Regions from separate parts of the Providencia sp. UF-183 genome, predicted to be linked through region 4. Evidence: predicted binding sites of a transcription regulator. Region 4 holds the regulator's gene; each other region holds the start of a gene.
The links. Region 4 encodes PhoB, which activates phosphate uptake and scavenging genes when phosphate is short. Its sites were predicted from a motif close to CTGTCATAAAACTGNCNNAT; they were not measured.

Region 1: nudF (ADP-ribose diphosphatase) is a predicted target of PhoB. The motif match lies at 4,029-4,048, and genes of this name have one in related genera.
Region 2: ugpB (sn-glycerol-3-phosphate ABC transporter substrate-binding protein UgpB) is a predicted target of PhoB. The motif match lies at 1,642-1,661, and genes of this name have one in related genera.
Region 3: serA (phosphoglycerate dehydrogenase) is a predicted target of PhoB. The motif match lies at 4,737-4,756, and genes of this name have one in related genera.

Annotation. Positions count from the first base shown of each region.
Region 1 is NZ_JBSICD010000011.1:12,352-20,676, reverse strand. It holds gene AC4IFT_RS11785 (glutathionylspermidine synthase family protein) at 162-1,325, opposite strand; gene AC4IFT_RS11780 (DUF1190 family protein) at 1,332-2,036, opposite strand; gene tolC (outer membrane channel protein TolC) at 2,437-3,828, opposite strand; gene nudF (ADP-ribose diphosphatase) at 4,139-4,777, shown strand; gene cpdA (3',5'-cyclic-AMP phosphodiesterase) at 5,087-5,926, shown strand; gene yqiA (esterase YqiA) at 5,933-6,514, shown strand; gene parE (DNA topoisomerase IV subunit B) at 6,602-8,325, shown strand, end outside.
Region 2 is NZ_JBSICD010000013.1:72,792-81,116, forward strand. It holds gene AC4IFT_RS13315 (XRE family transcriptional regulator) at 17-763, shown strand; gene AC4IFT_RS13320 (pirin family protein) at 793-1,530, shown strand; gene ugpB (sn-glycerol-3-phosphate ABC transporter substrate-binding protein UgpB) at 1,778-3,094, shown strand; gene ugpA (sn-glycerol-3-phosphate ABC transporter permease UgpA) at 3,159-4,046, shown strand; gene ugpE (sn-glycerol-3-phosphate ABC transporter permease UgpE) at 4,043-4,888, shown strand; gene AC4IFT_RS13340 (sn-glycerol-3-phosphate import ATP-binding protein UgpC) at 4,892-5,962, shown strand; gene ugpQ (glycerophosphodiester phosphodiesterase) at 5,959-6,696, shown strand; gene AC4IFT_RS13350 (GNAT family N-acetyltransferase) at 6,738-7,457, opposite strand; gene AC4IFT_RS13355 (hypothetical protein) at 7,649-8,176, shown strand.
Region 3 is NZ_JBSICD010000018.1:23,506-31,830, reverse strand. It holds gene mscS (small-conductance mechanosensitive channel MscS) at 1-823, shown strand, start outside; gene argO (arginine exporter ArgO) at 1,002-1,634, shown strand; gene AC4IFT_RS16065 (oxidative stress defense protein) at 1,792-2,523, shown strand; gene AC4IFT_RS16060 (LysR family transcriptional regulator ArgP) at 2,520-3,434, opposite strand; gene rpiA (ribose-5-phosphate isomerase RpiA) at 3,628-4,290, shown strand; gene serA (phosphoglycerate dehydrogenase) at 4,775-6,025, shown strand; gene AC4IFT_RS16045 (5-formyltetrahydrofolate cyclo-ligase) at 6,070-6,660, opposite strand; RNA gene ssrS (6S RNA) at 6,794-6,975, opposite strand; gene zapA (cell division protein ZapA) at 7,087-7,416, opposite strand; gene AC4IFT_RS16030 (YecA/YgfB family protein) at 7,555-8,133, shown strand; gene pepP (Xaa-Pro aminopeptidase) at 8,298-8,325, shown strand, end outside.
Region 4 is NZ_JBSICD010000003.1:135,455-143,779, reverse strand. It holds gene brnQ (branched-chain amino acid transport system II carrier protein) at 1-913, opposite strand, end outside; gene phoR (phosphate regulon sensor histidine kinase PhoR) at 1,404-2,714, opposite strand; gene phoB (phosphate regulon transcriptional regulator PhoB) at 2,738-3,427, opposite strand; gene sbcD (exonuclease subunit SbcD) at 3,664-4,875, shown strand; gene AC4IFT_RS03555 (AAA family ATPase) at 4,881-8,325, shown strand, end outside.

The DNA of each region.
Region 1 (8,325 bases), on a different contig from region 4:
TATTTTCGTTGTATTTAGAGGAATGCCTTCATTGTGTTTAGAGGTGTTTTATCTTTGTATTTCGAGCCAATCGCATAGATATTTTAGGTTGTCATATTTTTTAAGGCATAAAAAAGCCCAAACAAAATTAATTGCTTGGGCTTTTGTGATCGAGTTATTGATCAGTCGATGATTGTATGTGGATAGAAACGAGACAGATCTTGAGTGATCAGTTCTTTATCTTCACGAATACAAATTCCCGCAGGTTGATCATTCACCAGCCAGCTCCCGACTAAGGTATAACTACCTTCAAATTGGGGTAGTGGGTGGAATTGTTGAATAATCATACCTTCTTCGCCGTATGGGCCATCCGCAGCGGCAATTTCTTTGCCATTTTCAATAATACGGATGTTGGCACCTTCACGGGAAAATAAAGGTTTAATCACATACTTATCGAGCTCAGGCTGCGTTTTGCCATCGGCAAAATAAGCAGGAAGCAAGTTTGGATGATCAGGGAACATTTCCCATAACATCGGGAGCAATGCTTTGTTCGAAATAATGCTCTTCCAGGCAGGTTCTAACCAGCGAACACCAGCATCTTGCAGCTTGGTAGAGAAAATTTCACGTAGCATAAACTCCCATGGATACAGCTTAAACAGATTACTGATAACCTGATCTTGTGTATCTGTGAATTCGCCTCTTTCACCTAAACCGATTTCATCAATATATAAGAACTCGGTAGCAACGCCCGCTTCATTGGCACAGTCTTGTAAATATTGCACTGTACCACGGTCTTCTTCCGTATCACGGCAGCAAGACATGTGCAGCAGACGGAAACCGTATTGATCTTTAAGTTGAGTAAAACGTTCGATCAACTGTTCTTGAATGCTGTTAAACTGATCCGCATTTTCAGGCAGCTTGCCCGCTTCAATTTGATCTTCTAACCAGATCCATTGGAAAAATGCGGATTCATATAAAGATGTTGGCGTATCGGCGTTATTTTCCAGTAACTTCGGTGGGTTGACGCCATCGTAGGCAAGATCGAGCCTTGAATATAATGAAGGCTGTTCGCTTTTCCACGAGCTACGGACAAATTCCCAGCAGTGTTTAGGAATTTGAAAGCGTGCCAGTAATTCGTCACTTTCAATAACACGTTCAACCACTTTTAGGCACATTTGATGCAGTTCAGCGGTTGCATCTTCGATTTCGTCGATTTGTGCCAGAGTGAATTGATAATAAGCATCTTCAGACCAGTACGGCTCGCCGTACATGGTGTGAAATTCAAAGCCAAACTCAGAGGCTTTCTCGCGCCAATTTGGGCGCTCAACAATAGGAACTCGTTTCATTACAGATCAACCACCCATTGAACGGGAAGAAGACGTTGATTTTGCAGATGAAGAGGAACGTTGTGCCATTGCTTGTTTATTAACTGTGTCACCAAAACCACCACGCGTCACGGTTGATGTGGTCGGTGGCTTAGGTGCCATTGCCGTTTTTGGTACGCTCATTGAACGGCCGCCCGCAACTGCAGGGCCATAGCTTTTACCTGATGCATCGACAAATTTACCGTTCGCTGGGCTTGCCGGATTTTTTGAGCTAAACAGTGGCTGAGATGCTGCGCTACCGCCCATCATTCGACCCATCATATAACCCATCATGAGTGGCATCCACATGCTGCCGCCGCTGCTTTGTGCTTGTGCGGTTTGCTCGCCATTGGTTGAGCTCGTTCCTGCAAGACCCGCTTGAGCAGGGGCTTGAGTACACATAGACTCACCAAATTCAGCAATACAGTCAGCTTGCGTTGCGTATTTAGGCGCAGTTTTTGCGGCTTCTTGTAATGCATTGTTGTAAGCGAGAGTACATTGATCCGCTTGAGATGGATTTGCTTGGCTACAATCTTGTGCATTGGTATACAGAGATACCGTTTCATCGCTTTCTTCACAGGCAGAAAGCATAAATACCGCACTAACAGCGACTGCGACAGGCGCTAAACGGTATGAACGCCAAGACTTGCGGAAGGCGTTTTGATTAATATCTTTGGTACGCTTCATGGTCATGGTAATTACCCTGAATAAGATTTAAGTAAGATGTTTTATAAGTTACCTCTAGGATAGGGGATAAACGCCGAAAATTAAAGCAGAAATATGGCAGAAATAGATTGAAATTATCATTTTTGTAACTTTCTTCTCTTTTTTGAGAAAAGGTGGGACGAAGTCGAAAAGAAAAATGAATATTTTTATTAAATATCAATAAATTAACTAAAGATTATTTTTTGAACTATTTAATAATAACTAAAGTGAGAATTGACTGAATTTTGCTACTGAGGGAAGGTAAAACTGTTTTAGCTGATTCAATTTGGGCTAAACGAATGATTTAGGGGGTTTCTGTTGAGCTTTGATAAAAAATAACCCGCCAACGCAGCGGGTTATTCTATTTGACTAAAATTAAATGCAAAAATTATTTAATTTTAGGTGCATTAGTATTACGGATAATGCTGCTTGGCTCAGTGGAAATTTCTTTGCCTAAGTTCGCATTTAAGCGCGCAATGTCATCTTCGTTTAACGTACCGCGAGCAAATTCAATATTCAGCTGGTTAATCATATAGTCATAACGTGCATTAGACAGATTTTGCTTCGCTTGGTATAGCGCAGTGGTTGATGTTAATACGTCAACAATCGTACGAGTACCCACTTGGTAGCCAGCTTCCATCGCATCTAATGAACTTTGTGCAGAGACAACAACTTGTTTGTATGCATTGATGCTACTGATAGATGAAGAGACGTTATTAAATGATGAACGGACTAGCTGAACTACATTACGATAAACGCTTTCCAATTGCTCGCTTGCGCCTTGGAAGCCGTATTGTGCTTGTTCAACTTGTGAGCTAGTTGCACCACCGGTGTATAATGGAATGCTTAAATTTAAGCCGATACTGTTTTGCCCATTATAACTGTTGCTTGCGCCTCTACCCGTTAAGCTATTGTTGTAACCACTACCGTGGTTATAGGTATTAGTCACCGCGGTAGATGCATCAAGGCTAACAGTTGGCATATGGCCTGTTTCTGCTAAACGGATGTTTTCACGAGAAACGTCTTGAGCCAAGCGCGCACTTAACAGGCTAAGGTTACGTTCTTCCGCTTCTTTTAAGATAGCGTTGATATCGCCCAGCTCAGTAGTTTTAAAGCGATCGATATTTAAAGATGCCAGTTGGTTATAGTATACACCGCTGACTTGACGCAGTTTTTCAATCGCGTTTTCTAAGTCGTTACGGCCTGCAACTTCTTGTGCGATAACGCTATCGTAGTTGGCACGGGCGTTTTGCACGTCAGTTATTGCAACAAGACCGACGTTAAAGCGTTGGGTAACTTGGTCTAATTGGCGATAAACGGCTTCTTTATTCGCTTCAATATAAGATAGCGCGTCAATTGCTTTTAAAACGTTAAAATAAGCCGTTGCTGTATCTAAAATTAATTGCTGCTGGCTGGTTTGGTATGTGACATCAGAAATACCCGCCGTTTTTTCTTGGATCGTCAGTTGGCGCCATTTTGACATATCAAAAACAGTTTGCGTTAATTTCAGCGAGGCATTTAAACCAGTGCTTTCGGTATTATTTGCATCACGATAACCACTGCCATAGCTAGCGCCTGCGCCTAAACCTAATTGAGGTAATAATGGGCTGCGAGCTTCATTAATTTTCTCAAAAGCTTGATTACGTTCAGCTAATGATTTTCTTAACTCGGGGTTACTTTCTTTCGATTTTTGGTAAACCTGTAGTAAATCGTCTGCGAAGCTATTGGTACTGAGACCCACAAAACTCATCGCAATTAAAAGGGGAAGCAGTTTCTTCATTTTGATTCCTTGATTAAACAGCAAATTATGTTGAGTCTGTTACCTAAAACGTACCATGCCTAATTTAGGCGATTGATATAAAAAATGCGCTTTAGAGACAGTCATGAAAAAAACAGACCCTATTGTTGCTCTTAGATTTGAATAATGGCGCTTATTGTAGCAGAGGTTCGTTTGAATTAACGGTAGCCTTTTGTGCCATTTTGTCTCAATTTTATTAAACATTACCTCATCTAAGGCTAAAAAACTTTAAAAACAGTTTTAATCCACAATTATTTCCTTAAGATGGAAATTAATGGGTTTGGAGAATGCAATGACAAATAAAATAGAACAGCCAATTAAATTTGGCAAAAATGATGTTGAAATTATATCCAAGCGTAAATTATTTAACGGTTTTTTTCAAATGATTGAATACCGATTTCGCCATCGGTTGTTTGCGGGGGGATGGAGTCATGAAATTCGCCGTGAAGTTTTTGAGCGCGGTCACGCAGGCGTGGTTTTACCTTATGATCCACAAACCGATAATGTCGTGTTAATCGAACAAATTCGCTTCCCAGCAATAGAAACTAGCGAAACGCCGTGGTTGCTCGAAGCCGTTGCCGGGATGATTGAAGAAAATGAATCCCCAGAAGAGGTTATTCGCCGTGAAGCGATAGAAGAAGCAGGCCTAGAAATCCGCCATACGGAGAAAGCACTCAGCTACCTTTCTAGCCCCGGTGGTACGACGGAGCGCATGCACGTGTTTATTGGTGAAGTAGATAGCCGCCAAGCCCAAGGTATTCACGGCTTAGCATCTGAAAATGAAGATATCAAAGTGCACGTTGTTAGCCGCGAGCAGGCCTATCAGTGGGTAGAAAACGGTACTATCGATAATGCTGCAACAGTCATTGCTATTCAGTGGTTACAGCTCAATTATCATAAACTTAATGAAAAATGGATGAAACTATCTTAAAGAACAATTAATCTAGTGAAGTGTGTGCTGATTAGCAGATATTTAACTAATTACTCGTCATACTTCAAGCTGCAAGTGTGTTGGCTGCACTGCGCAACCCAAGTCACATACTAATGTATGCTCCTTGGGATAGTTTCGATTGCCGCCTTCTTGCAACTCGAATTATTTAGCGTAATTAAGCGTGTTTTTTGGGGTAATGAAGAAAATTCATAAGCTAGATAAGCTAACTGTCAGTGCGTTGAGTTTTTGTATAGTTGTAATGAATAGAATAGGTTAAGTATTAACAATATTGACGGAAAAGGAAGACTTTTGGATAGCCAGCTTGAAGTGACTGCAAAGCACTCTAACATTGTGAGAATTTTACAGGTTACTGATACGCATCTGTTTGCAGATACAGAAAACACCCTGTTAGGTGTAAACACCTATAAAAGCTATCAGGCGGTACTTGATGCTATCGCAGCACAAAATCTCCCAATTGACTTGATCGTTGCAACAGGGGATTTGGTTCAAGACCAATCACCAAAAGCTTATCAACACTTTGCAAAAGGCATTGAACGTATTCCTGCACCTTGTGTTTGGCTCCCCGGAAATCATGATTATCCGCCTGCGATGGTAGAAAGCCTGCGGGTGGCTGGAATTTCGAGTGCAAAACAGATTTTGATTGGCGAAGAATGGCAAATTCTTATGCTAGATAGCCAACTACAAGACGTGCCTCACGGTGAGCTTTCTGAGCAGCAATTAGAATGGATGAAAGCGAGTTTGGATGCGGAGCCTCAACGCACCACATTAGTGATGCTGCATCACCATCCTCTACCATCGGGTTGTACATGGCTTGATCAGCACAGCCTAAGAAACTCACATATCTTAGCGGATTATTTAAAAGGCTATCCGAACGTGAAAGCGATGCTTTGCGGGCACATTCATCAGGAAATGGATGAAAATTGGCATGGGATCCGTTTATTAGCCACGCCATCGACTTGCGTTCAATTTAAGCCACACTGTACAAATTTTGCCTTAGATACTGTCGCTCCAGGTTGGCGATACCTAGAGTTAAGCGTGAATGAAAAAGGGCAAAGGCACGTTACGACAACGGTGCATCGCTTAGAAACACGCGAGTTTAGCCCTGATTTAGACTCAGACGGGTATTAATTCGCGATGGCTACATTACTCTACATTCATGGTTTTAACAGTTCGCCATTATCGGCAAAAGCCAATAGCTTAAAGCAATGGGTTGAGACTAATCATCCTCATATTAATATGATTGTCCCCCAATTACCGAATTTCCCTGCGCAAGCCGAAGCTATGTTGGATGCGATTATTCAACAGCATCGACATGAGCAAATTGGTTTGGTTGGCTCGTCCCTTGGCGGCTATTTTTCTATTTGGTTTTCAGAGCGTTATCAACTTCCCGCGGTGGTGGTCAACCCCGCAGTGCGCCCGTTTGACTTGCTACAAGACTATTTGGGTGTCAATATTAACCCCTATACCCACGAACAATATGTTCTGGAACCGAAACATATTGGCGAGCTGAAAGCGTTACATATCGAACAGCTTTCTGCACCTAATCGAATTTGGTTGTTACAACAAATGGGCGATGAAGTACTTGATTATCGTGAAGCTGTTACCTATCTTTCAAAGTGTAAACAGACTGTAGAACCTGACGGTAATCATGCCTTTATTGGTTTTGACGCTTACTTTTCTCAAATTGTCCATTTTCTTCAATTGGTAGAGAAATAGTGCTAAAACGCATGAACACTGTTATTATCAACAGTAACTCACTGATTGAATAGTTCAATTAATCACCTATTACCGCAGAATGACAACATGACTCAATCTAGTTATAACGCAGAGGCTATTGAAGTCCTCAGTGGTTTGGAGCCTGTTCGCCGTCGCCCGGGGATGTATACAGATACCTCGCGGCCGAACCATTTGGCTCAAGAAGTAATTGATAATAGTGTCGACGAAGCGCTTGCTGGGCATGCGGGGCACATTGAAGTTATTTTACACGCTGATCAATCCATTGAGGTGATTGATGATGGGCGGGGAATGCCTGTTGATATCCACCCAGAAATGAAAGTTCCAGCGGTTGAATTGATTTTAGGCCAGTTGCATGCTGGCGGAAAATTCTCCAATAAAAACTACCAATTTTCAGGTGGTTTGCACGGTGTTGGTATTTCCGTTGTTAATGCGTTATCAAAACGCATTGAAGTAACTGTGCGCCGTGATAGTCAGGTATATCAAATCGCCTTTGAAAATGGCGATAAAGTCGAAGATTTGCATGTGATTGGTACTTGTGGGAAGCGTAACACAGGAACCAGCGTGCATTTTTGGCCTGATGAGAGCTATTTTGATAGTCCGAAATTTTCAGTTTCCCGTTTAACCCATAACTTAAAAGCCAAAGCCGTTTTATGCCCTGGCGTGAAAATCACGTTTAAGGATCAGCTCAACAATACTGAGCAAAGCTGGTGCTATAGCGATGGGTTAACCGATTATTTAATGGAATCTGTTGATGGCTTAGAAGCGTTACCAGAAAAACCCTTTACTGGGGAGTTTTCTAGCGAAACAGAAGCGGCCCAATGGGCGCTGTTATGGCTACCAGAAGGTGGCGAGCTGCTGACCGAAAGCTATGTAAACCTGATCCCGACAGCGCAAGGTGGTACTCACGTCAATGGATTACGCCAAGGCTTGCTGGATGCGATGCGTGAATTCTGTGAGTTCCGCAATATCTTGCCACGTGGAGTAAAGCTATCTGCGGATGATATCTGGGAGCGCTGTACCTATGTGCTTTCAGTGAAAATGCAAGACCCACAATTTGCAGGGCAAACTAAAGAACGTCTGTCTTCACGCCAATGTGCGGCTTTTGTTTCTGGCGTTGTCAAAGACGCCTTTAGCCTGTGGCTAAACCAAAACGTACAAATTGCGGAACAACTGGCGGAAATGGCGATTTCAAGCGCACAACGCCGGATGCGTGCCGCGAAAAAAGTGGTGCGTAAGAAGCTAACAAGCGGCCCTGCATTGCCGGGCAAGCTGGCGGATTGTAGCTCGCAAGACTTAAAAATGACTGAATTGTTCCTCGTTGAAGGGGACTCGGCAGGGGGCTCAGCGAAGCAAGCCCGCGACCGCGAATATCAGGCGATTATGCCACTGCGTGGTAAGATACTGAATACATGGGAAGTTTCTTCTGATGAAGTGTTAGCTTCACAAGAGGTTCATGATATTTCTGTGGCGATTGGTATCGACCCTGATAGCGAAGATTTAAGCCAGCTACGTTACGGTAAAGTGTGCATCCTTGCGGATGCGGACTCGGATGGTTTGCATATCGCGACATTACTGTGCGCGTTATTTGTTCGCCACTTCCCAACTTTAGTGAAAGCGGGGCATGTTTATATGGCAATGCCACCGTTGTACCGTATTGATTTAGGCAAAGAAACCTTTTACGCATTAGACGAAAGTGAAAAAAATGCGGTTCTCGACAGGTTAAGCCGTAAACGTGGTAAACCCAACGTTCAGCGCTTTAAAGGGCTGGGGGAAATGAACCCACTTCAATT
Region 2 (8,325 bases), on a different contig from region 4:
CTGAATTGGAGTGAATGTGTCTTTTAATGAAAGGCTTAACAAATTAATTATAGAGCGGAAACTTTCACAAAGTCAGTTTGCGACAGAAACAGGTATTACGCGAGCAAGGCTAAACAACTACATTAAAGGTAGAAGTGAGCCAGGCTATGATATTTTGTTGAAAATGGCTAAAAATTTGCATGTTTCCATTGATTATTTGCTTGGGGCAGAAGAAACATCCACCATCCATACACCTGGACTTCGCAATGGAAAACCGGAGTTTTATCAAGGTGAGGAGCCACCGAAGGATAACGCATATAGTTGGATCCCGCTTTATTCATCTTTGCCGCATATCGCAACACATAAGCATGGACAAAAACCTAAAGGGTGGTTTAAGGCTCAACATGATGATGCGAATAAAGTGACGTTTCAGCGTCCTTATGCGTTGTTAATTGAAGATGACAGCATGCATAGCGAATTGTTAGTGGGGGATATTGTGTTTATTCAACCCGCATTCGTGTCGCATACATTTTTACAAACTGTTCCTTTTAAAGAAATTTTTGCTGTTCGTATGAGTGAAATAGATGAAATTGGATTATCACTGAAGCGCTGCCATGTAAAAGATAACATGCTCATCTGCGTGTCAGATAATCCAAGCTACGAACCTATCGTCCTCGATATGAACCAAACACTTTTTGTCCCACTAGTTGGTTCAATATCTGGATTATGGCGTTCATATGAAGGGCGAAGTTTACAAAATAGCACAGCAAATACTGATAGTTAGTTATTTTGATGGGGAGTGAAGGGGATTTAATGATTACGATTATTGATGCTCAGCAACGTTATTATGTTAATCATGGTTGGAGCCAAGTATATTGTCTTTTTCCTGCGAATTCGACGCACGATCTTGCAAGAACCAGCCAAGATTTGAGCAACTATTTTGGCAATATTTTATTAATAAATGACTACACGATCGCACCGAATTGTGGTTATGACATGCATCCACATCAAAATTTAGAACAAATTTTTATTGTGATAAAGGGCGAGCTAACCCATAAAGACAGTCTGAATAATCATTTAGTGTTGACTGATAATAGTGTGCAGCGCATCACTGCGGGTTCAGGTTACGCACGTTCAAATCATAACTATACAGATACACCCGCGAGGTATCTTGGTATTTGGTTTATGCCTAAAAAGCAAAATGCTGAGCCTCAACACGAAGTGAGAAACTATCCCCCAAAACTTTGGAGTGAAACGTTTTACCCTGTTGCAAGTGATACCCCTAAAAACCAGTCAATGGAAGATTTTCCAACGATTATATTCAATGCGGGGGCATCGGTTTACCGTGTTAAAGTTAAAGAAAAAGCCTTAAATTTCACTATTGAAGCCCATCAGAAAGCACTTTTGTATGTGACAGATGGCAGTATCACTTGCCAAGGGCAGAGTATGCCAATGGGAAGCCATGCTCGCATTTTAGGTAAAGAGAAAATTCAACTGCAATCTACTGACTATGGCGAGTGTGTTTTTATTGTGATTAGTGAAGAACGTTAATTTTCGATATAAATTTGTAATTTAAAGGTTGAGTAAGACGGTGTAAATGATGAATGCCGTCTTTTATTTTTCAATAGCTTGTCATTTATTCATCATGCTTTAGAGACATTTCTGTCATTATTCTGTCATCCGCGAGTTATATTTCTGTCATTCCCCACTGGTACATTCTATCTCGAACATAAACTGCGTGATTTCGCACATTTGATGCAAGTCTCAGCGTAATTCAACAGAAAGCGAGATAAATAGAATGACACCGTTACAACATTCAGCGTTAGCGACAGTATTCAGTTTATTGTTTGCTGGCCAAGCCATCGCCGCTACCGAAATTCCATTCTGGCATTCCATGGAAGGGGAACTTGGTGAAGAGGTTAATGCGTTAGCCACTGAGTTTAATAAAACACACCCAGATTATAAAATTATGCCTGTATATAAAGGCAATTATGAGCAAAGCCTTGCGGCGGGTATTGCTGCTTTTCGTTCAGGCAATGCCCCTGCGATTTTGCAGGTTTATGAAGTTGGCACGGCAACGATGATGGCATCTAAGGCGATTAAGCCAGTTTATGAAGTTTTCCAAGATGCAGGTATTGCATTTGATGAGTCTCAGTTTGTGCCAACCGTTTCGGGTTATTACAGTGATGCAAAAACAGGGCATCTGCTATCCCAGCCGTTTAATAGCTCAACGCCTGTTTTGTATTACAACAAAGAAGCCTTCAAAAAAGCAGGCTTAAATCCAGATGAGCCGCCAAAAACATGGCAAGATATGGCGGCTTATACGGCAAAGCTACGTGAGTCTGGTATGAAATGTGGTTATGCCAGTGGCTGGCAAGGTTGGATCCAAATTGAAAACTTTAGTGCTTGGCATGGTAAACCTATTGCGTCAAAAAATAATGGGTTTGATGGGGTAGATGCTGTTTTAGAATTTAATCAGCCAACACAAGTTAAGCATATCGCTTTGTTGCAAGAAATGAATAAAAAAGGCGATTTCAGCTACTTAGGCCGTAAAGATGAATCCACAGAAAAATTCTACAACGGCGATTGTGCCATCATTACCGCTTCTTCAGGCTCACTCGCGAATATTCGCAAGCATGCCAAATTTGATTTTGGTGTTGGCATGATGCCTTATGACGCCGAAGTGGAGGGAGCACCGCAAAATGCCATTATCGGTGGAGCCAGTTTATGGGTGATGGCAGGAAAAGACCCTGCAACATATAAAGGGGTTGCCGAGTTTATGCAGTTCTTAGCTAAACCTGAAAATGCAGCTCAGTGGCACCAAAAAACGGGTTATTTGCCGATAACAACGGCAGCTTATAATTTAAGCCGTGAATCGGGTTATTATGATAAAAACCCAGGTGCAGATATTGCGACTCGCCAGATGCTAAATAAGCCTCCTTTGGCCTACACCAAAGGCTTGCGTTTAGGGAATATGCCTCAAATTCGTACCATTGTAGATGAAGAATTAGAATCGGTTTGGTCAGGGAAAAAAACGCCCCAACAGGCTTTAGATACCGCAGTTGACCGAGGTAATCAATTATTACGCCGCTTTGAAAAATCAACGCAGCAATAACTGACAGACACTATTGCCTCTTTATTCAAGGAGAGGCAATTATGCAACTTAACCGAGTGTTTTTATGTCTTCTTCACGACCTGTTTTTCGTTCAAGTTGGCTTCCTTATGCCCTTGTTCTACCTCAGCTATTGATTACCATTATCTTTTTTATTTGGCCAGCGATTCAAGCATTATGGTATTCACTGCAAAATATTGATCCATTTGGTTTTTCGAGTGAATTTGTTGGACTAGATAACTTCATTCAGTTATTCCAAGATAGCTATTACCTTGATTCATTTTATACCACGATGGTGTTTAGTGGATTAGTTGCAGGGTGTGGGTTGCTTGTATCATTGTTTTTTGCCGCCTTGGTAGATTATGTCATTCGAGGTAGTCGTTTTTATCAAACATTGATGTTATTACCCTATGCAGTAGCTCCAGCTATTGCCGCTGTTTTATGGATGTTTTTATTCAGCCCAGGTCGAGGGTTAATCACCTATGCATTAGAGTCAATAGGATATGATTGGAACTATGCTCAGCACAGTGGGCAAGCAATGTTTTTGGTCGTTCTCGCTTCTGTTTGGAAGCAAATCAGTTACAACTTTTTGTTTTTCTTTGCCGCTTTACAATCCATTCCGCGTTCTTTGATGGAAGCTGCCGCTATTGATGGCGCAGGGCCTATTCGTCGTTTTTTCAGTGTTTCATTACCTTTGATTACACCCGTAAGTTTCTTTTTATTAGTCGTCAATTTGGTATACGCCTTTTTTGACACATTTCCGATTATTGATGCGGCAACGGGGGGCGGACCAATCCAAGCCACAACGACATTGATTTATAAGATATATAGAGAAGGCTTCTCAGGATTAGATTTATCATCCTCTGCGGCTCAATCTGTCATTTTAATGTTATTAGTGGTGATTTTAACCATTATTCAATTTCGTTTTATTGAACGTAAGGTGCGTTATCAATGATTGAACAGCGCCAAGGGTTAACGATTTTTAGCCATATCATGCTTATTTTAGGCACGGTAGTTATTTTATTCCCACTTTATGTGGCCTTTGTTGCTGCTACTTTAGATAACCAAGCCGTATTTGAATCACCGATTACGCTGATCCCCGGTAGCCATTTGTGGGATAACTTAAGCTATATTTGGAACCATGGGGTGGCAGCGAACAGTGCGCCTTTTTGGGTGATGTTAGCGAATAGTACATTGATGGCTTTGGTGATCACTATCGGAAAAATTACCGTTTCAATGTTATCTGCTTTTGCCATTGTTTGGTTCCGTTTCCCATTTCGTAACCTGTTTTTTTGGATGATTTTTATTACATTAATGCTTCCTGTAGAGGTGCGTATTTTTCCTACAATAGACGTGATTTCTAACTTGAATATGTTTGATAGCTATTCAGGCCTAACGTTGCCACTCATGGCCTCTGCCACTGCCACTTTTTTATTTCGTCAGTTTTTTATGACGCTCCCCGATGAACTTATGGAAGCGGCTCGTATTGATGGTGCAACACCGATGCGCTTTTTCTTCGATATTGTATTGCCGCTCTCAAAAACGAATCTTGCGGCTTTATTTGTGATCACCTTTATTTATGGTTGGAATCAATACCTATGGCCTTTATTGATTATTACTGACCTTGACTTAGGGACGGCGGTTGCAGGAATAAAGGGCATGATTGCTTCGGGAGAAGGCACGACACAATGGAACCAAGTTATGGCAGCAATGCTGCTGACATTAATTCCACCTGTAATTATTGTTTTAGTCATGCAAAGAGCATTTGTGCGTGGCTTGGTTGATAGCGAGAAATAAGTTATGGCAGAGTTAAAATTACAAGCCGTTAGCAAAAGTTGGGATGGTAAAACCCAAGTCATCAAGCCATTAACTGTTGATGTCGCAGATGGCGAGTTTATTGTGATGGTTGGTCCATCTGGTTGTGGAAAATCAACGCTACTGCGCATGGTTGCAGGTCTTGAGCGAGTTACCAGCGGTGATATTTGGATTGACCAGCAACGAGTGACAAATTTAGAGCCTAAAGAGCGTGGTATCGCAATGGTCTTTCAAAATTATGCACTGTACCCGCATATGAGTGTTGAAGAGAACATGGCTTGGGGGTTAAAAATCAGAGGATTAGGTAAAGAACAAATTCGCAAAAAAGTTGAAGAGGCTGCCCGTATATTAGAACTAGATGGTTTGTTGCAACGCCGACCGCGTGAATTGTCAGGTGGACAACGCCAACGTGTTGCCATGGGGCGTGCAATAGTGCGCGACCCAGCGGTGTTTTTATTTGATGAGCCACTATCTAACTTAGATGCTAAATTACGTGTACAAATGCGACTAGAACTACAACATCTTCATCAAAGGCTTAAAACAACCAGTTTGTATGTAACACACGACCAAGTAGAGGCGATGACATTGGCTCAACGCGTGATGGTGATGAATAAGGGTGTTGTGGAGCAAATTGGTACGCCTATTGAGGTTTATGAGAGGCCAGCGAGTCGTTTTGTGGCTAGTTTTATCGGCTCACCAGCCATGAACCTATTTGAGGGCAAAGTTAGCGAGGATGGGGCGTTTTTTACATTTAGTTCAGGGGGGACGATACCGCTGAATCGCCAATATTTACAGTGGGCTGGGAGTACGATAACGTTAGGGATACGGCCTGAGCATATAGAATGGGTTTCGAAAACAGCGGAAGGAATACCGCTGGTGGTCGAAAATCTTGAAATGCTTGGCGCAGATAATTTAGTGCATGGGCGCATTGCCTCACAAAAAGTGGTTGTTCGCCTTAGTCACGAATTTCGTCCACCGGTAGGGACGGTTCTGAATCTCAGTTTTTCAGATGACCACCTACATTTTTTCGATAGCCAACAGGGATACCGTTTATGAGTAATTGGCCTTACCCGCATATTGTCGCACACCGCGGTGGCGGTAAGCTTGCTCCTGAAAATACCTTAGCCGCAATTGATGTTGGTGCGCGCTTTGGGCATACAATGATTGAGTTTGATGCAAAGCTCTCCATCGATGGGCAAATTTTTCTGTTGCACGACGATACACTAGAAAGAACGAGTGATGGTGCTGGCATTGCTGGACAACAGAGCTGGGAGCAATTACTCACTATTGATGCCGGAAGTTGGTATAGCCCCGAGTTTGCAGGTGAGCACTTACCTTCTCTTGAGCAAGTTGCGGAGCGTTGCCGGCAATATGGCATGATGGTGAATATCGAGATTAAGCCAACAACAGGCCTAGAAATTGAGACAGGCACGTTGGTTTCATTGGCAGCTCGGGAGCTTTGGACTGGGCAAACGGCACCATTATTATCGTCATTTTCAATAGAGTCGTTAGAAGCGGCACAAAAAACGGTACCTGAGTTACCAAGGGGTTTGTTACTTGATGAGTGGCGCGATGATTGGCAACAATTAACAACAAAACTGGGCTGTGTTTCTATTCATTTAAACCATCAACTTCTAGATAGTTCGCGTGTGAAAATGCTCAAACAGGCGGGTTTACGCATTTTAGTTTATACCGTGAATGATCCTGTTCGCGCTACTCAGCTTTTACAGTGGGGGGTCGATGCCATTTGTACAGATTGTATTGATGTGATTGGGCCAAATTTTGTGTAGTTTTATTATTGGAATAGCCCCCGAGTTTGGGGCTATTCAGGTTAGCTTTCCACTAATAATAAACTTTTCCGAATAGTTGAAAGGGATTTAATTTGCTTACCATTGTGGTGGTTAGTGTCTGATAACCAAGTTTGTAATGCTTCGTTTACCATTGGCCATTCACTATCAATAATTGAAAACCAATCGGTATCTCGATTTCGCCCCTTCGTCACAAGCGCATTACGGAACCGCCCCTCGTAATAAAAGCCCAAACGTAATGCAGCTTGGTGGGACGGGTTATTTAGGCTATTACATTTCCATTCATAGCGTCTATAACCCAATGAATTAAAGATGTATTGCATTAATAACCAATGGGCTTCGGTTGACATAATTGTGCCACTAAGCAAGCTGGAAAAATGAACATGACCGACTTCAACAACTCCATTGTTTGCATCTATTCTCATTAATGAAAATACGCCAATAGCAGTGTCATTTTGCTTATTAATAATAGTAAAAAACAAGGGATCGTTTTTCTGTGAAGCGTCAAGAACCCAATTTTTATATTGTTCGAAATTTTGCGGTGCTTCATCGGATAGCCAAGTCCAACTGCGTTTGTCTGGAGACTGAGAAAAAGATTGATACAGGGCTTTCGCGTGTGAAGCATTAAGGGGTTCGATTCGACAATGCTTACCATTTAGTTGAATTCGTTGAGGCAATTGGCGGGGGGACCAATTTGGAATTAGCCGACCAACAGGCTGACCAAATTCATTTTCTATTTGCATAAACAGGATACCTTTAAAAAACACAATAACATTAATATAGGTGAATTGTGGTTTGATAAAAGTGCCACTTTTTATAAATATAAAGGTACCAGTTTAAATAAAAACATTTCCTTACGCTTAAAATTTCAGCTTTGATTTAACAATGCTTATACTAAACTAAATTTTACGTCTTATTAAACACAGGGATTGAAATGAAAAAAATAGGATTTTTATTAGCCACGGTAATGGTTTTAGTCGGATGCCAAGCACCTAACTCCACACTAGTGTATGACTGTGATATTGACCAGTCAATTAATCAAATATCACGAGACAGAAATGGTAATTTAACATTTGAAACTGCAGCACCAAAAGCAAGAGTGTATATGTTTGATAACTCAATCAACATTCTTGATTTTGAACTTGGTGAATACAAAGGCTATCAATTAGAAAAAAGCGACGTAACACGTAAAATAACAACAATAAAAGATTTTGATGTAACACTAAATAAAGGTGATTTTTTTCATGAAGATCAGCGTATTGTAGAAATTATTTCGCCTTCACAGAAAACGATTACGGTATTCTGGCTTAATTATAAAACGGGAAGGACAAAGTCAGTACAATTTCTAACTCAATGTGAAAAAAAATATATTGTTGTACCAGAGCGTCGGGGACATAGCTCTGATGATGGCCATACACATGATAATAAAAAGGATAATCCTCTATTCAAAGTAAGTGGCTAAGTGTGGCCTAAAAACTATTTCAAATCATATAGTAATATGATTTAAGGAATTTGTTTTAGTTAGCCGTTATCATATGTATTAATATCATAGAAATGCTTTTATGATTTACGGTATTATTTGTAAGTCTTTTGGCGTGGTGGTTGAAAAAA
Region 3 (8,325 bases), on a different contig from region 4:
TTGGTTTGTCGCAAACCAAGATCTGTTAGTCCAGTATGTGGTGAATATTGTTTCTGCCATTGTCATCCTGATTGTCGGTATGATGATTGCGAAATGGGTTGGCCGCGGTTTACACCGTGTAATGACCATGAAAGGTATTGACACAACCGTCAGTGACTTTTTATCGGCCATTGCGCGCTATACCATTGTTGCGTTTACCTTAATTGCCGTTTTAGGCAAGATTGGTGTTCAAACGGCTTCTGTTATTGCGGTGATGGGTGCGGCAGGTTTAGCGGTTGGTTTAGCATTACAAAATTCACTGGGTAACTTTGCCGCCGGTGTATTGCTGGTGGTATTTAGACCACTTAAAGCAGGGGAATATGTGACAATCGGTGCTGTTGAAGGTACCGTACAAAACGTGCAAATTTTCTCAACGACGCTAAGAACTGGGGATGACCGCATTATTGTGATCCCAAATGGTAAAATCATTGCAGACAACATTATTAACGTCTCGCGTGAGCCAAACCGCCGCCGTGATATTATCGTTGGTGTTGCTTACGATTCTGACATTGATGTTGTGAAGAAAGTGTTAGGTGACATTGTTGCTGCTGACCCGCGCATTCAACATGATAAAGGTGTGACCATCCGCCTTAATGAAATGGGCCCGTCGACTTTAAACTATTTGGTACGTTACTGGACAACCAATGGCGATACTTGGGCGGTGTATTGGGATCTTATGGAAAACTTCAAACGTGCATTAGACAAGCACAATATTGGTATCCCATTCCCACAAATGGATGTGCATCTGCACCAACAAGGTTCAGAAACCCATAAAATTCAATAAATGAATTTTTAATTAGATTCAATAAAATAGCGCTATTTATGGCGCTATTTTTGTCTCTGTATTTCCCTTCCATTATATAAGTCTAACTTATGACCTATTAGAGTTAATCATTTCCACTAATAATTTTTTCTCGCTACTATTTGCGCATACGAATTGAATAATTATTAGGGTTTTTTGCATGTTTACAACGTATGTTCAGGGCGCACTTCTTGGTGCAGCGATGATTTTACCGCTAGGGCCACAAAATGCCTTTGTTTTACAGCAAGGCAGCCGTAAACAGTTTCATATGATGAGTGCATTTCTATGCGCTTTAAGTGATACCGTGTTAATTATTGGTGGGGTATTTGGCGGCAGTGCGCTATTAAGTCAATCTGAAATATTGATGCAGTTAATTACATGGGCAGGGGTTATTTTTCTGGCATGGTATGGTTATGGCGCATTTCGCACCGCGCTCAGCCCAGATGATGCCGTCTTACAAGCTGAAAATAAAGTCATTACCCGCTGGAAAGTGATTGTTACGCTATTTGCCGTCACATGGTTAAACCCGCATGTGTATTTAGACACTTTTGTCGTACTTGGTAGTGTGGGAGGGCAATTAGAAAGCCAGTTACGGCCTTGGTTTACGGCGGGGGCGCTGACAGCATCATTTGTTTGGTTCTTTGCTTTAGCGATTTTAGCCGCATGGTTTTCGCCTGTGCTGAATAAGCCACGCTCACAAAGAATTATCAACGTTTTTGTGGGGAGTGTGATGTGGTTTATTGCACTTCAATTGGCAATACAAGGGCTTAAAGGATTAGGGGTAATATCCTAATAACACAACATAACCTCAACAGAATGATAAATACTGTGAATTTCTTATTATTCTGATCTGCACTTTTTTTATGATGTGTTACTGTTAATTTGTACTCGGGATAGTTTATGGTGAACTATCCCTTTTTTAGCGACAAATTATTGTATTGGGAGGTTCTGTGAAATTAAAATCTTTAGTTCTCGCTGCCATGGTGGCAGGTACGGCGGTTCCTACCCTGTCTCTGGCCGATGCGTTACCGAATGGCCCGCACATTACCACATCTGGTAATTCTGTTGTGAAAGCAACGCCAGATATGGCGACGTTGAACATTGTTGTTGAAGTGACTGCAAAAGACGCCGCTGCGGCAAAAGCTGCTGTAGACAAGCGCGTTGCCGAGTATTTCGAATTCTTAAAGAAAAATGGAATCGAAAAACAGGACATTAACGCGGCCAATGTGCGTACGCAGCCAAAATATGATTACAGCAGTGTAAAACAAAAATCGACGATTGAAGGTTATACTGCAATCCGCTCTGTTGAAGTGAAAGTGACTAAACTGGACCAACTGAATACCCTGTTAGACGGTGCGTTAGCGGCAGGTTTAAATGATATTAACTCAGTGCAATTTGGTGTGTTAAAACCTGAGCAATATCGTGATGCAGCCCGTGCGCAAGCCATCAAAAATGCAACAGAGCAAGCGACTGAAGTCGCAAAAGGGTTTAATGCGCAGTTAGGCCCAGTGTATAGCATCAGTTATAACGCGCCTGCGGCAGTGCCTTACCCAATAGCGGCGAGAGCCTATGGTGGGAAAATGAAAGCCGCTGTTCAAGATCTCAACATTGATGAGACCTATGAACAGCAAAGCATTGATTTTAATGACCAAGTTGATGTGGTGTTTGAGCTAAAACGTTAACTTTCAGCTGCAATTTCATCTTCTTGTTTTAACATCTGGCGCCCGGTTTTTAATAGGGCGTCAGTCACTCTCTTCATCGTGCGGCTTTCAGGCGCAAAGCGATGCCAGTACAGCATACGGCGTTGGCACAACCCCGGCGTTAAGTCGACTAACTCACCATTTTTTAATTCATCAGCAATCTGCAAATGTGGGATCATGCAGCAGGTAGAACCCTGCTTAGCCAATTGCACAAAGGCTTCGGACGAATTAACAATATGGCAAGGAACACTGCCCGGCGATAAGCCAAAGTTTTGCTGAACAAACGCTTGGTGCATATCATCCAAGTGGTCAAATGCCACTGCGGGGGCCTTTAATAGGGATGAGCGAGTGACACCATCTGGGAAATATTTGGCGGCGAAATCAGGAGAAGCAACAAAGATATAGTCCAACGCGCCGAGTTTATCGACTAAACAGCCGGGTAATGCTTGTGGCTGGATACTGATTGCACCTACCACTTCACCCCGTCTTAAACGTTCTTGAGTACGGGTTTCGTCTTCCACTTGGATATTCAACCGAATAGGGCTATTACCTAAAACAGGGTTGAGCGCAGGGAGGAACCACGTTGCTAAACTGTCGGCGTTGACGGCAAGGGAAAGTAACAGAGGCGTTGAACCCGTATTTTCATCCCCAAGCCATTGTTCTTCCAACAATTCAACTTGATGAAGCAGCGCTAACAGCTTTTGCCCTTGTTCAGTCGGATGCGGCGGAACGGTTCGCACAAGTAACGGTTGCCCAAACAGGTTTTCTAGCTGTTTTATCCGTTGTGAAACAGCGGATTGCGTGATGCAAAGCTTTTGAGCTGCACGCTCAAAGCCGCGTTCGCGGATAACGGCATCCAGTGCTTGTAATGCGCGATAGTCGGGGCGCTTCATCAAAAAGTCTCCTTGTTGTTATTCTGCTAAGCACTATGCCATATTTTTATTGATAACACCTGCAATTATTGCGGGCACTCGACAAATCACAAGAAGTAACGCACAAATGCAGCGAACAACACTGCAACTTATTGCGGGCTCGGTATATACTAATTCTTAATTACGTCTCAATTAAATAGCAAAAGGCATGAGCATGACGCAGGATGAATTAAAAAAAGCGGTGGGTTGGGCAGCACTGGAATACGTAAAACCCGGCACAATTGTTGGTGTCGGTACAGGGTCTACTGCATCACACTTTATTGATGCATTGGCAACAATGAAAGGGCAAATTGAAGGTGCTGTTTCTAGCTCCGAAGCGTCTACGCAAAAACTTAAATCGTTGGGTATCCCTGTTTTTGATTGTAATCAAGTGGACTCATTAGATGTTTACGTTGATGGTGCGGATGAAGTCGACCATCATATGAACATGATCAAGGGCGGCGGTGCTGCGTTAACACGTGAAAAAATCGTTTCTGCGATTGCAAAAACCTTTGTGTGCATCGTTGACCAATCAAAACTGGTTGATGTGTTAGGCAAGTTCCCTCTGCCTGTTGAAGTTATCCCAATGGCGCGTAGCTATGTGGCGCGTGAATTGGTCAAACTGGGTGGTACACCGGAATATCGTCAAAATGTGGTTACTGATAATGGCAACGTGATTTTAGATGTTCACAATTTAAGTATTGTTGACCCTGTTGCATTAGAAAACACCATCAATGGTATCGCAGGCGTTGTGACTGTTGGTCTATTTGCTAATCGTGGTGCTGATGTTGTCCTGATGGGCACAACGGATGCCGGGGTTAAAACGATCAAACTATAATCGCAATTATTTGCGATAAATTAATTTGGTTAATCTACAGGCCAGCAAACTATTTAGTTGCTGGCTTTTTTGTGCAGTAAAAAAAAGGCATTAACGTATTTGGTTAGTGGGTAGATTGAAAAATAATTGACCAGTTTTATAAATATCATTAATTTGAAATTTATTTCATTATTTTTATTATCCCGCGATTTTGGTGATATATCTCACACTAATATGCATTGTGCAGGAAAAATCCTTATTTTGTGTTACTGCTCCTGATTTTCTACCATTTAACTTCTTTTTCCTCGCGCTTTTTAGTACGCCTTAAGCAAACGGTTGTATTGATACTGCGCTGAATTTTGCTATGTTGGTATACTCTTTTCAGATTTCAAGGTAGATGAATGTGCTGGTATGGATATGCCTTGAATTATGTTGAGCAAAACCATGAGTCAAACAAGCAAATTCATCTGTCACAAATTTAAAACGTTCACGATAGGGTAGGGAAATGGTCAAGGTATCTTTGCATAAAGACAAAATAAAATTTTTACTGCTAGAAGGTGTTCACCAAAGCGCGGTTGATAACTTAAAAGCAGCGGGTTATACCAATATTGAATACCATAAAAGCGCATTGTCTGATGAAGAATTAAAAGAAGCGATCAAAGATGCGCGCTTTGTCGGTATCCGTTCCCGCACTCATTTATCCGAAGAGATTTTCGCTGCCGCTGAAAAGTTAGTGGCGGTTGGTTGCTTCTGTATCGGAACCAACCAAGTGGATTTAGACGCCGCGGCAAAACGTGGTATCCCTGTCTTTAATGCACCATTCTCAAACACCCGTTCCGTTGCTGAGATGGTATTAGGCCAGCTATTACTGTTGTTACGTCGTATTCCTGAAGCGAATATGCAAGCGCACCGTGGTATTTGGGAAAAACAAGCGAAAGGCTGTTTTGAAGCACGTGGTAAACGCCTTGGTATTGTTGGATACGGCCATATCGGTACTCAGCTGGGGATCTTAGCTGAAGGCATTGGTATGAATGTTTTCTTCTATGATATTGAAAATAAACTGCCTTTAGGAAATGCAACCCAAGTACGTTCTTTGACTGAGTTACTCAATATGAGCGATGTCGTCAGCTTGCATGTTCCAGAAACGGCCAGCACGAAAAACATGTTTGCTAAAGAACAGTTTGACCGCATGAAACCAGGTTCAATCTTTATCAATGCGTCACGTGGTACCGTGGTGGACATTCCTGCATTGGCAGCAGCGCTGGAAAGCAAGCATTTATCCGGTGCAGCGGTTGACGTATTCCCAAGTGAGCCCGCGGCAAATAACGACCCGAATGACCCGTTTATTTCTGAGCTGATTAAATTCGACAATGTGATTTTAACGCCTCACATTGGTGGCTCTACAGAAGAAGCACAAGAAAACATTGGCTTAGAAGTTGCGAGTAAACTGGCAAAATATTCTGATAACGGTTCAACGCTTTCTGCGGTCAACTTCCCAGAAGTTTCTCTGCCTGTACACACTGAAGACACTAACCGTTTCTTGCATATCCACGAAAACCGTCCGGGTATTTTGAATAGCATTAACCAAGTGTTTACTGACAACAACATTAACGTTGTGGGTCAGTATTTACGGACGTCAGGTAATGTGGGTTACGTCGTTATCGATGTACTGATGCAAACACCAAATCAAACGGATGAAGCACTACAGAAACTGAAAGACCTGCCGGGCACTATTCGTGCACGTCTGTTGTTCTAAGTTCCCATAACCCGTTTTTTCTCATGATATGGCGCAGGTATTGATTACCAGCGCCATATTTTTTTCGGGGTAATAATTTCAGGCAGCGGAATATCCCAATACGCAACAGGTAACTGTTCAACCTGTTGGCAATCATGAGCTAGCCCGATGGGGTAAAAACCACTTTGTTGCCAGTTCGCTAGCGTTCTATCGTAAAACCCACCCCCCATTCCTAAGCGCTGCCCTTGGTTATCAAAGGCCACTAACGGAATTAACATCACATCAAGTTGTTCAGGGGGGAGAACATCGCGCACATCTAAGGGGGGCTCTGCAATATTAAAGCGGTTTTTGATTAACTGTGTGTCTGGGCGATAGTGCAGAAATAATAGATGATGAGCACTAAAAGGGTGTAAAACAGGTAGATATACTTGTTTATTTTGTTGCCATAAAGCATCGATAAGTGGCTGGGTATTAATTTCACCATCAAACGATAAAAACAGTGCGATATTTTTTGCTTGTGCAATTTTAGGGTGCTGCAACGCATTGAGTTTAGCTTGTTCAGCCGCTATTTTTTGCTGCTCAGGGGTTAACTGACGTCGAGCTTGGCGTATGGCTTGGCGGATTTGTTGGCGCTGCGTAGAAAGTGTGTCTTGCATATAAATAACCTACAGTGGACGGCGATAGGAAATAGCAATATTCAAAATAGTATATCGCAAGGCCAGAAATAGTGTAGGTTAATAAATTGAGTTTGAGGGATTAAGCGATTGAAAGTACAGCAAGAAAAAATTGAGGGTCTCCAAGATGCCGTTGTAGGCTGTAACCCTTGAACCCTTGGTTCAAGGTGAACGCAGTTTAGCAACCTTTAGGCTTCCTGAACGAATCAGGCATGCTCACCAGCGCAATAACCGCATTCTTTTTAGTTGAAATATCGGCTCAGGGGACTCGCCCACTCACGCGCATCTCAGAGAAATTTGGTTTGAGAACTTTTCGTTACTCAGTGACTTCATTGTACGAAACTAGATTTAAAATGCAACCCTAATTTTGTATATTTTTTTCTACTAGTGTCTGATTAATAAGCAGATTTACTCTAAGGGCAATACTTGCCTCTCAGTGATCTTCACCTGGTCGTGCAACGCTTGTTCAATGGTATGTTGCAACATTTTTATCTTCTCTTCCATATTATAAGCATAATCACGCGTTTTTGTCTTTTCTTGTGCTAATTCGTGACAGACGTTCAATGCTACGATAAAAATAAGCTGTTCCATATTGGTAACGCCGCTTTTATCTTTCAGATTTTGCAAGCGTTGTTCTAATTCTTTAGCCGACTCAAGAAGGGCCTCTTTTTGTTCTGATGGGCAATTAACGCGCATTGAACGCCCAAAAATCTGAATGTCGACAGGTTGTGCGGACATGAAACCTCCATACTGAATAATACTCGCCATAAATACATCATATTTGGCGCAATTAATAGATAAGACAAAAGCATACTGGTTAGCGACTACCCTTGATGGTAGCATATCACGAATCATAAGCTAACATGACGAATTCAGATGTCTATACAAAAATCTTTACCAAACTATGAATCACTGGACAAACTGCTGCAACAGCACTCAATAGCACTTACCGCTGCGGAAATCCATGGTTTAATAACGGGGTTAATCTGTGGCGGAAGTCGTGACCATGGCTGGCAAACACTTGTCCATGACCTTGCAAACGATGGCCTTGCATTCCCACAAACGGTCGCTCAACCTCTACGCGAGCTGTTCGATACTACATTTGAAGCACTTGATGACAGTGAATTTGCATTTACCATGCTATTCCCTGATGAAGATGCGTCGATATTTGACCACGCAGATGCATTAGCGGGCTGGGTTAATCACTTTTTATTAGGTGTGGGTGTCGCACAACCGAAACTAGCTGATAAAAAAGAAATCAGCGAAGTCATTACGGATCTGCGTAATATCGGGATGCTTGGTTACGATGAAGATGAAGACCAAGAAGAACTCGAACAAGCGCTGGAAGAAGTGGTTGAGTATGTGAGAGTGGCTGTGCAGTTATGTTATATCGCGTTAGTTGAGCCGAAAAAAGGCCCAACAGCAGCTGAGAATAACAAGCCGATCCTTCACTAATCCCGACTTGTTTGTCACTAAAAACACGCCACTTTGTTTTATCGAAAGGTAGAACGAAGCGGCTTTAGGTCGATTTTAATCAGTGTTAAGTCATTATCGTCGCGCATATTGGCAGCAGTAATATGTTAGCAACCTAATAATTCAGATAATAAGGCAAAAACGGTATGAATAAACAGGAATTTGTTGCTCGTC
Region 4 (8,325 bases):
CAGCGCAAGCACAAGTCAACCCAACAGCAGTCACCATACAAGCCACAAAAATCAATACCGCAAGGAAGAAACTGCCGTAGCCACCAAACGTATACTGAACATAAGTGTGCAGGATATCCGCGCCATCTTCTGGATTCGGGATCAGTGAACCGCTATTTTCACCCAGTTTGAATAAGGATAGATACACCAGCGTCAACAGTACCCCAGCAATTAAGCCAGCCCACATGGTATAGCGAGTGAGTAATGATGAATTTTCGATACCCCGTGAACGCGCTGCATTCACGATAACAATACCAAACACCATCGCCCCAAGGGTATCCATTGTGAGGTAGCCGTTAATAAAGCCATTTGAGAAGGCCATATCGCGGTATTCTACCGTTGATGGAATTGGGTCACCTGCTGGCCACATTACGGCTGCGACGCCTAAAATAGCCAGTGCGAGCATTTTTACAGGCGCCAATATGTGCCCTACGCTATCCAGTAATTTGCCCGGATACAGCGAAATACCTATCACTAGCACAAAATAAACTGCGCTATAGATAAGCAGTAACATGTCAGACTCGCCACCAAATAACGGGGCGATACCCACTTTATACGATACGGTTGCGGTTCTAGGCGTTGCGAATAATGGGCCAACAGATAAGTAAGCGACAACCGCGAGCAGTAAACCCGCGGTTTTCCCCACTGGTGTGCTCAGGGCTTCAATTCCGCCCCCAACTTTCGCTAATGCGATAACGGTTAATACGGGTAGACCTACACCTGTGACTAAAAAGCCAAGTGCGGCGGTCCAAACTTGTTCCCCTGCCTGTAAGCCAACCATCGGAGGGAAAATGATATTTCCTGCCCCGACAAATAACGCAAAGGTCATAAAACCTAATGCGATGATATCTCTTGATGATAAACGATGAGCCATATTATGTTAATTTTTAGTAGCGGAAATAGAAAATTACGGGTATGCACCTAGCAACCCTTTGAAATATATATAGCGAGATAGAATTCTGATAAACATACTGTTAACAATATAAAAAGTATGCTTGCTTGCCGATGACAAAACGAAAAATCAAAAAACAGAAAAAATCGCCAATAACTGACAACAAGTAGAACTTTTATAGGGCAAAAAGGCAATAGCAAACCCGAAAACAAGAGGAAATAACTAAACTAATTTTCAGAACCAGTGATTCATTTCAGTAAAATCACAATACCCGTTATATGATTTGCTTGAAAATTAATCAACTCCTCATTTTATCATTCACTTTTTTTGATAACAGGTAGGATATATTATTTTAAAATTATTAGTTGGTGGGATAATATAAAAAAACAATGCATTAATAGAATTAATTAATCGAAATAGAAGCAGGATCCACTTTATTAATAAATTGATTCTATTAATAAAGTGGAATTTTCTAAGCTTTTTTGAGTTTTTTATCATCAACAATTAGCACTGGCGGCAAGGTAAATGAGAACTCACTCCCTTTCCCCACTTGGCTAGTAACCACCAGCTGGCTGCTATGGTGTTGAACGGCATGTTTTACAATAGCCAACCCAAGCCCTGTACCGCCGCCACCTTGGCGTGAACGCGCTTTATCCACACGATAAAAACGCTCAGTTAAGCGAGGAAGATGTTCCGACGGGATCCCGGGGCCATTATCCTTCACACTAAACCGCGCGCCATTGCTGGTTCTTTGCCAATCAACACAAATTTTTGTGCCTTCTGGCGTATGATTAATGGCGTTATACACTAAGTTCGCCACCGCACTGCGCAATTGCTCTTCATTGCCATGCACCCGCAGTGATTCATCGATGTTAAACTCAAATTGCTGGCGACCGTGGCTTAAACTTAACGCCTCTTGCTCAATCATTTTGAGGATCACGGGAATATTTACTTGCTCATCAAGGTTGATTTGCGGGGCAATTTCGATGCGGGATAACTGCAAAAGTTGTTTCACTAAATTATCCATTCGGTGAGCTTGCTCTTGCATCACATTCAGCGCTTTTTTATTGACAGCAGGCATACCTTCTTGGTCATCCATCACCTCAAGATATCCCTGAATAACGGTAAGTGGCGTGCGTAGTTCATGACTCACATTGGCAAAAAAATCTCTACGCGCTTTCTCCAACCGACGTTTTTCAGTGACATCTCGCGCCACCATCAATAATTGCCCTTCCGTATAAGGCAAAATACGAAACTCAACAATTTCCCCACTATTAAGCTCAATGGTTAATGCTTGGTCATAACTTTTGATTGAAAAATAGCGGCTAAAATCAGGGTAACGCAATAGATTGAAAATATGTTGGCCGTTATCTTCTGGCCAGCGAAAACCTAACAACGCCTGCGCATGGCGGTTACACCAGAAAATATTGCCCTCCGTGGTCATCATCACGACGGCATCCGGTAAAGATTCAGCCCCACTACGAAAGCGCTTAATCAGTTGCCCTAATTCGCGACGGCGTTTACGGTTACGTTGCTGCATCTGGTAAATGCCGTAAAATATCGGCTCCCAGCCCCCTCGCCCCTCGGGTGGTAACATGCTTTTATCCAACCAAAGCCAATAAGACAATTTCAGCAAGTTATACGCATGCCACACTAAGGCGGCCAGTAAAGAAACCACTAGCAGCCAAGGTAAGTGCCCGATAAAAACGGACAAAATCAGCGCGGGTAAGATAAATAAAAACAGCCCCCAAATCAGCTGTTTAATCGATAAGCGTTCAAGCACGCATGTCTCTCCCTAGTGTGTCGTTAATAACGAACAGAGAAACGGTAACCTGTACCGCGTACTGTTTGCACCATTTTATCATGACCTTCAGTTTCTAGCGCCTTTCTTAAACGCCGAATGTGTACATCCACCGTTCTGTCTTCAACATAAACGTTCGCGCCCCAGACATAATTCAAGAGCTGTTCACGGCTGTAAACACGTTCAGGGTGCGTCATAAAGAAATGCAGAAGTTTATATTCCGTTGGCCCCATATCAATTGGGGTTTCGTTACTGGTTACACGGTGGGAGGTTGGGTCTAAGGTTAACCCATTCATTTCGATGATATCTTCCGTCGACATTGGAGAGATTCGACGGAGAATCGCTTTAACACGAGCAATTAATTCTTTCGGGGAAAACGGCTTAATCAAATAATCATCCGCACCGACCTCTAGGCCTTTCACGCGATCCTCTTCTTCCCCACGAGCCGTTAGCATCATCACTGGGACATCGCGAGTGGCGCTATCACGCTTCATATGTTTAATCACTTGGAGCCCTGACCCACCGGGGATCATCCAATCTAATAACACCAAATCGGGTAGAGGGTCGACTAACTGTGCAATTGCGCTGTCATAATCATCAGCTTCAATCGGCTGGAAACCATTCTGTTCTAATACAAAACAAACCATTTCTCGGATGGGCGCTTCATCTTCAACCACTAGAATGCGTCTTGCCATGATTGTTCCTGTAAATAAGAAGACATTGTTAATGTGAACGCATTATGCGTCACTTTTATGACAGAATTATGAATGTCTATTCGCAAATCAAATATTTCTCCTTATATTAGCGGGTAAATGTCATCTAAGTGAAATAATTCCGCCATAACACGAGAAAAACACGAGGTTTTGATAGGATAAGGTATACTGGATAGCAGTAATTTATGCCCTTTATCGAAGACAGGAACTGATGGCTCATGCGCATTATTCACACCTCTGACTGGCATCTTGGCCAATACTTTTTTACCAAAAGCCGTGCGCCTGAGCACCAACACTTTTTAAATTGGCTAGTGAACCAAGTCGAAATTCATCAAGTCGATGCCGTCATTGTGGCAGGGGATATTTTCGATACAGGGTCACCGCCAAGCTATGCCCGCGAGTTATATAATAAATTTATTGTAGATTTGCAAAAAACCGGTTGCCAGTTGGTCATTTTGAGCGGCAATCACGATTCCGTCTCTGTTCTGAATGAATCAAGCTCATTATTAAGCTACCTTAATACCCAAGTGGTCACCTCTGGCAGTGAGCCGAATGTTATCACTCTGCACAATAAACAAGCGCAACCCATTGGTCTCGTGTGCGCGATCCCTTTCTTGCGTCCTCGAGATATCCAACAGAGTGTTGCAGGGCAAAGTGTTGAAGAAAAACAACTTTCCCTCCAAACTGCCATTCATGATCACTACCAAGCCAGCTATCAACTCGCCCTCGAGCAACGGGCAATGCTCGGCCTGGATATTCCGATTATTGCCACAGGGCATTTAACGGTGATTGGAGCGGAACTCACAGATTCCGTACGCGATATTTATATCGGCACATTAGAAGCCTTCCCTTCAGGGGCATTTCCCCCTGCGGATTATATTGCACTTGGTCATATTCATCGCCCTCAAGTCATTGGTGGAAAACAACAGATTCGTTATTGCGGCTCCCCTATTGCCCTCAGTTTTGATGAAACTGCCCAACATAAAAGTGTCTGTTTAGTTGAGTTTACAGGTAGCAAATTAAGCAAAATAACCCCGTTAGCGATCCCTATTTTTCAGCCTTTACAAACGCTTAAAGGCTCATTAAAAGAGATAGAGCAACAACTTACTGTATGGCAGGACTACCAAGGTGAAAATGCGGTTTGGTTAGATATCGAAGTCGCGTCTCAAGATTATCTGGCGGATATTCAACAGCGCATCGAAACACTCACACAAAACCTTCCCGTTGAAGTCGTATTACTGCGCCGTGCAAGAAAACAAAAACAAGGGCAAAACCTTGCGCTAGCGAATGAAACCCTGAATGAACTTACCGTAGAAGAGGTTTTCCTACGCCGCCTAAGTGAAGAAACCCTTGAAGACCCTGAACGTGAACAGCGTCTAACCCAACTTTTCCAACAGTCCTATGACGCATTACGCCACGAGCAAGGGTAATTGACATGAAAATCTTAAGCTTACGCCTAAAAAACATTAACTCTCTCAAAGGCGAATGGAAAATCGATTTTACGCAAGAACCGTTTGCCAGTCAGGGGTTATTTGCCATCACCGGTGCGACAGGGGCAGGAAAAACCACCTTATTGGATGCCATTTGCCTCGCGTTATATCACCGTACACCACGGTTAGATTCAATTTCCGCAAGCCAAAATGAATTGATGACCCGCCACACAGGTGACTGTCTTGCTGAAGTAGAATTTGAAGTTAAAGGTACGGCCTATCGCACATTTTGGAGCCAACGCCGCGCGGGGAATAAACCCGATGGCAATTTGCAATCACCGAAAGCTGAGCTAGCCCAAGTCGCTGATGGTAAAATCATTACCGTTAAGGTCTCTGAAATTCGCGACCAAATTGCCAAAATTACAGGGTTAGATTTCGGCCGTTTTACAAAATCAATTTTGTTATCACAAGGGGATTTTGCGGCTTTTTTAAATGCCTCAGAGAAAGAGCGTGCAGATCTGCTTGAAGAAATTACAGGCACCGAAATTTATAGCCAAATCTCCAAATATATTTTTAATCAGCACAAGCAAGCAAAAACGGATTTAGACCTGCTAAAAGCTAGAGCACAGAGCATTAATTTACTCACAGAATCCGAACACCAAGCACTGATAGAGCAACAAAGTACGCTACAAAAACAAGAAACTGAAATAAAACAAAAACGCACGCAACATCAACACGAACTCAATTGGTGGCAGCAGCACCGCCAGCTCACACTGCGGGTACAATCCCTTGAAAATGAACTCAAAAATGCCCAGCTTGAATACCACGCGGCGCAACCTCAACTGAAAAAACTGTCGGATAGCGAACCGGCGGAATCTCTACGCCCGCTTTGGCAAAATATTGAACGCCTACAGCGGCAACTTACTGAATACACAGAAAAACAGCAACAGTTGCAACGCAATCTGGAAAAACAACAGGCTGAGCTAACTCCGCTACAAGCAGCGCTCATTCAATCGCAGGATGATTACCGCAAACACATTGATTTTGTAAAACAACAAAACCAGCTGATTGATGAAACTGTTCGCCCCCTCGATAACCAAATTTTTCAGTTAGCGCAGCAGCAACATGAATTAAAACAACAAATAGCAGAAAAACAGGCGGTTTTTGAACAAAAACAGCAATGGGTGAATGAAACACAAAACCAGATCCAGCTGGCTAATCATCAACTTTATCAGTTGAATGTTTTCTTAGAAGAAAAGCAAAAAGATGCACAGATAAGTGCTCAAATAGGGGGCTGGAAGCAGCAAGGGCGCTTTATTTTTGAACTGACAGACAAGCTCAATAGTCTGTCACAAAAACAGAAAAACCACTCAAACACAATTGAGCAACTGCAAGCGGATAAACAACAACGCACAACAGAACTCACACAAACTCGCTCTGCTTTAGAAAAGCACACCCTCGCGTTTAAACAACAAGAACAACAATGCAAAGTCAACCAAGAAAAATATGATATTTATGTTGTTAATCAACAAATTGAGCAACTACAAACACGTTTACAGCATGCCAAACTTTTGCCGTTAATTTTGTCTCAGTACCTTAGTGCACAAACCCAATTGCAGCAATTCAGCCAGCAATACACTGATTTGCAACAACAGAGCGCCCAAACACAAAAAGAGCGCGAACTGGCCGAATTTCAAATCAATGAATTGGCGCCACGCACCAAACTCATCAATGAAAAGTTTCAATTAGAACAGAAAATCGTCAGTTTAGAGCAAGAGCGCCAGCAACTTGTTTCAGGGAAACCGTGCCCATTATGCGGTTCAACCGAGCACCCAGCCGTACAGGCATACCAATCCATTCATCTGAGCGAGACACAACAACAACTCATTCAATTAACTGAGCAACTTGATCACCTTAAACAGCAACAGGCAAAACTAACCACGCTATCCGAAACACAACAACTGCGCCAAAAAGAACAAGCACAACAATTACAGCAAGCCACTGCACACCTAGATAGCTTAAATCACAACTGGAAAACAACATGTGAGCAAGCACTTACACCTGAATTAGCACTGAACGAACAGGCCACCACTGCGTTTATCAATGAGCTAACGACAAAGCTCACAGAACAACAAAAAATCATCAATGAATTTACGATATTAGAACGTGATTATCAGCAGGCTAGGCAGTTACAGCATGAAAAACAAACCCATTTAAATCAACAACAAGCAGACCTTTCACTCGTTGAGGAGCGATTAAAATATCAAACTCAATTATTTGATGAATCACAAAAAGAACTAGCTCAATTACAGCAACGCAAAAATGAACAAACTGAGCAACTTCAAACAGCTTTAGCGCCTTTTGAACTAAAATTACCTGAAAGCGAAGACTTTGATAAATGGGTGAGTGACACCACTCAACGTGGTGAGTTTTATAATACTCAAAAAACAACAGCACAAACACTGAGTCAAAAAATCGAGGTATCGAGTGCTTCGCTTAAATCTGAAACTGAACAATTAAACCAACTTAATCAGCAGCTTGAGAAAGAAAAAAAACAGTTTCAACAGGCACATATTACCCTTGAACAAAAAACAACTGAACGCAAAACACTGCTTTCAGGGTTATCAGTCCCTCAATTTATTCAACAGCTTAACACTCAACAAGAGGTGCTTTCGCAAGCTCAAGAACAACTCAGTAAGCAGCTTAATGAAACTGATAAAATGATTGCCTCACTGACTGGTAGCTTGCAAGAAATCATCGAAGCAATTAATAAAGCCACATTCGAACATCAACAAGTGCAAGGTCAATTTAACGATGCTCTGGCACAAAGCCCATTTAGCACGCAAAAAATCTTCCTTGAGGCTCTATTAACCCTCGAAGAAAAACAACAATTAGAGGCATTAAAACAAGGTGTAAGCCAAAAACTATTGCAAAGTGAAACTCGCCATCAAGAAGGCTTACAATCACTCGAAGCCCTCAATCAGCAACGTGCCACAGGCTTCTCATCACTTTCTGAGGCACAATTACATGAAGCCGTCACCGCCCTCGACGAAGAAATCAAACAGCGCAACCAGCAGCAAGGGCAGATTATTAATCGCTTAGATACCGATAAACAACAGCGCTATCAGCAACAAGATTTACTGCAAGAAATAGAAAAAAGCCAACTCAGTTACGATGATTGGAGCTATTTAAACGCCTTAATTGGTTCCGCTGAAGGGGACAAATTCCGCCGCTATGCACAGGGCCTAACCCTAGATTGTTTGGTGACATTAGCCAACCAACAGCTCGATAAACTGCATGGCCGCTATATATTGCAACGTAGTCATCAAGCTAACTTAGAGTTACAAGTTATCGATAGCTGGCAGGCAGATTCTGTCAGGGATATCAAAACGTTATCTGGAGGGGAAAGCTTCCTCGTTAGTTTAGCGTTAGCACTGGCACTTTCTGACA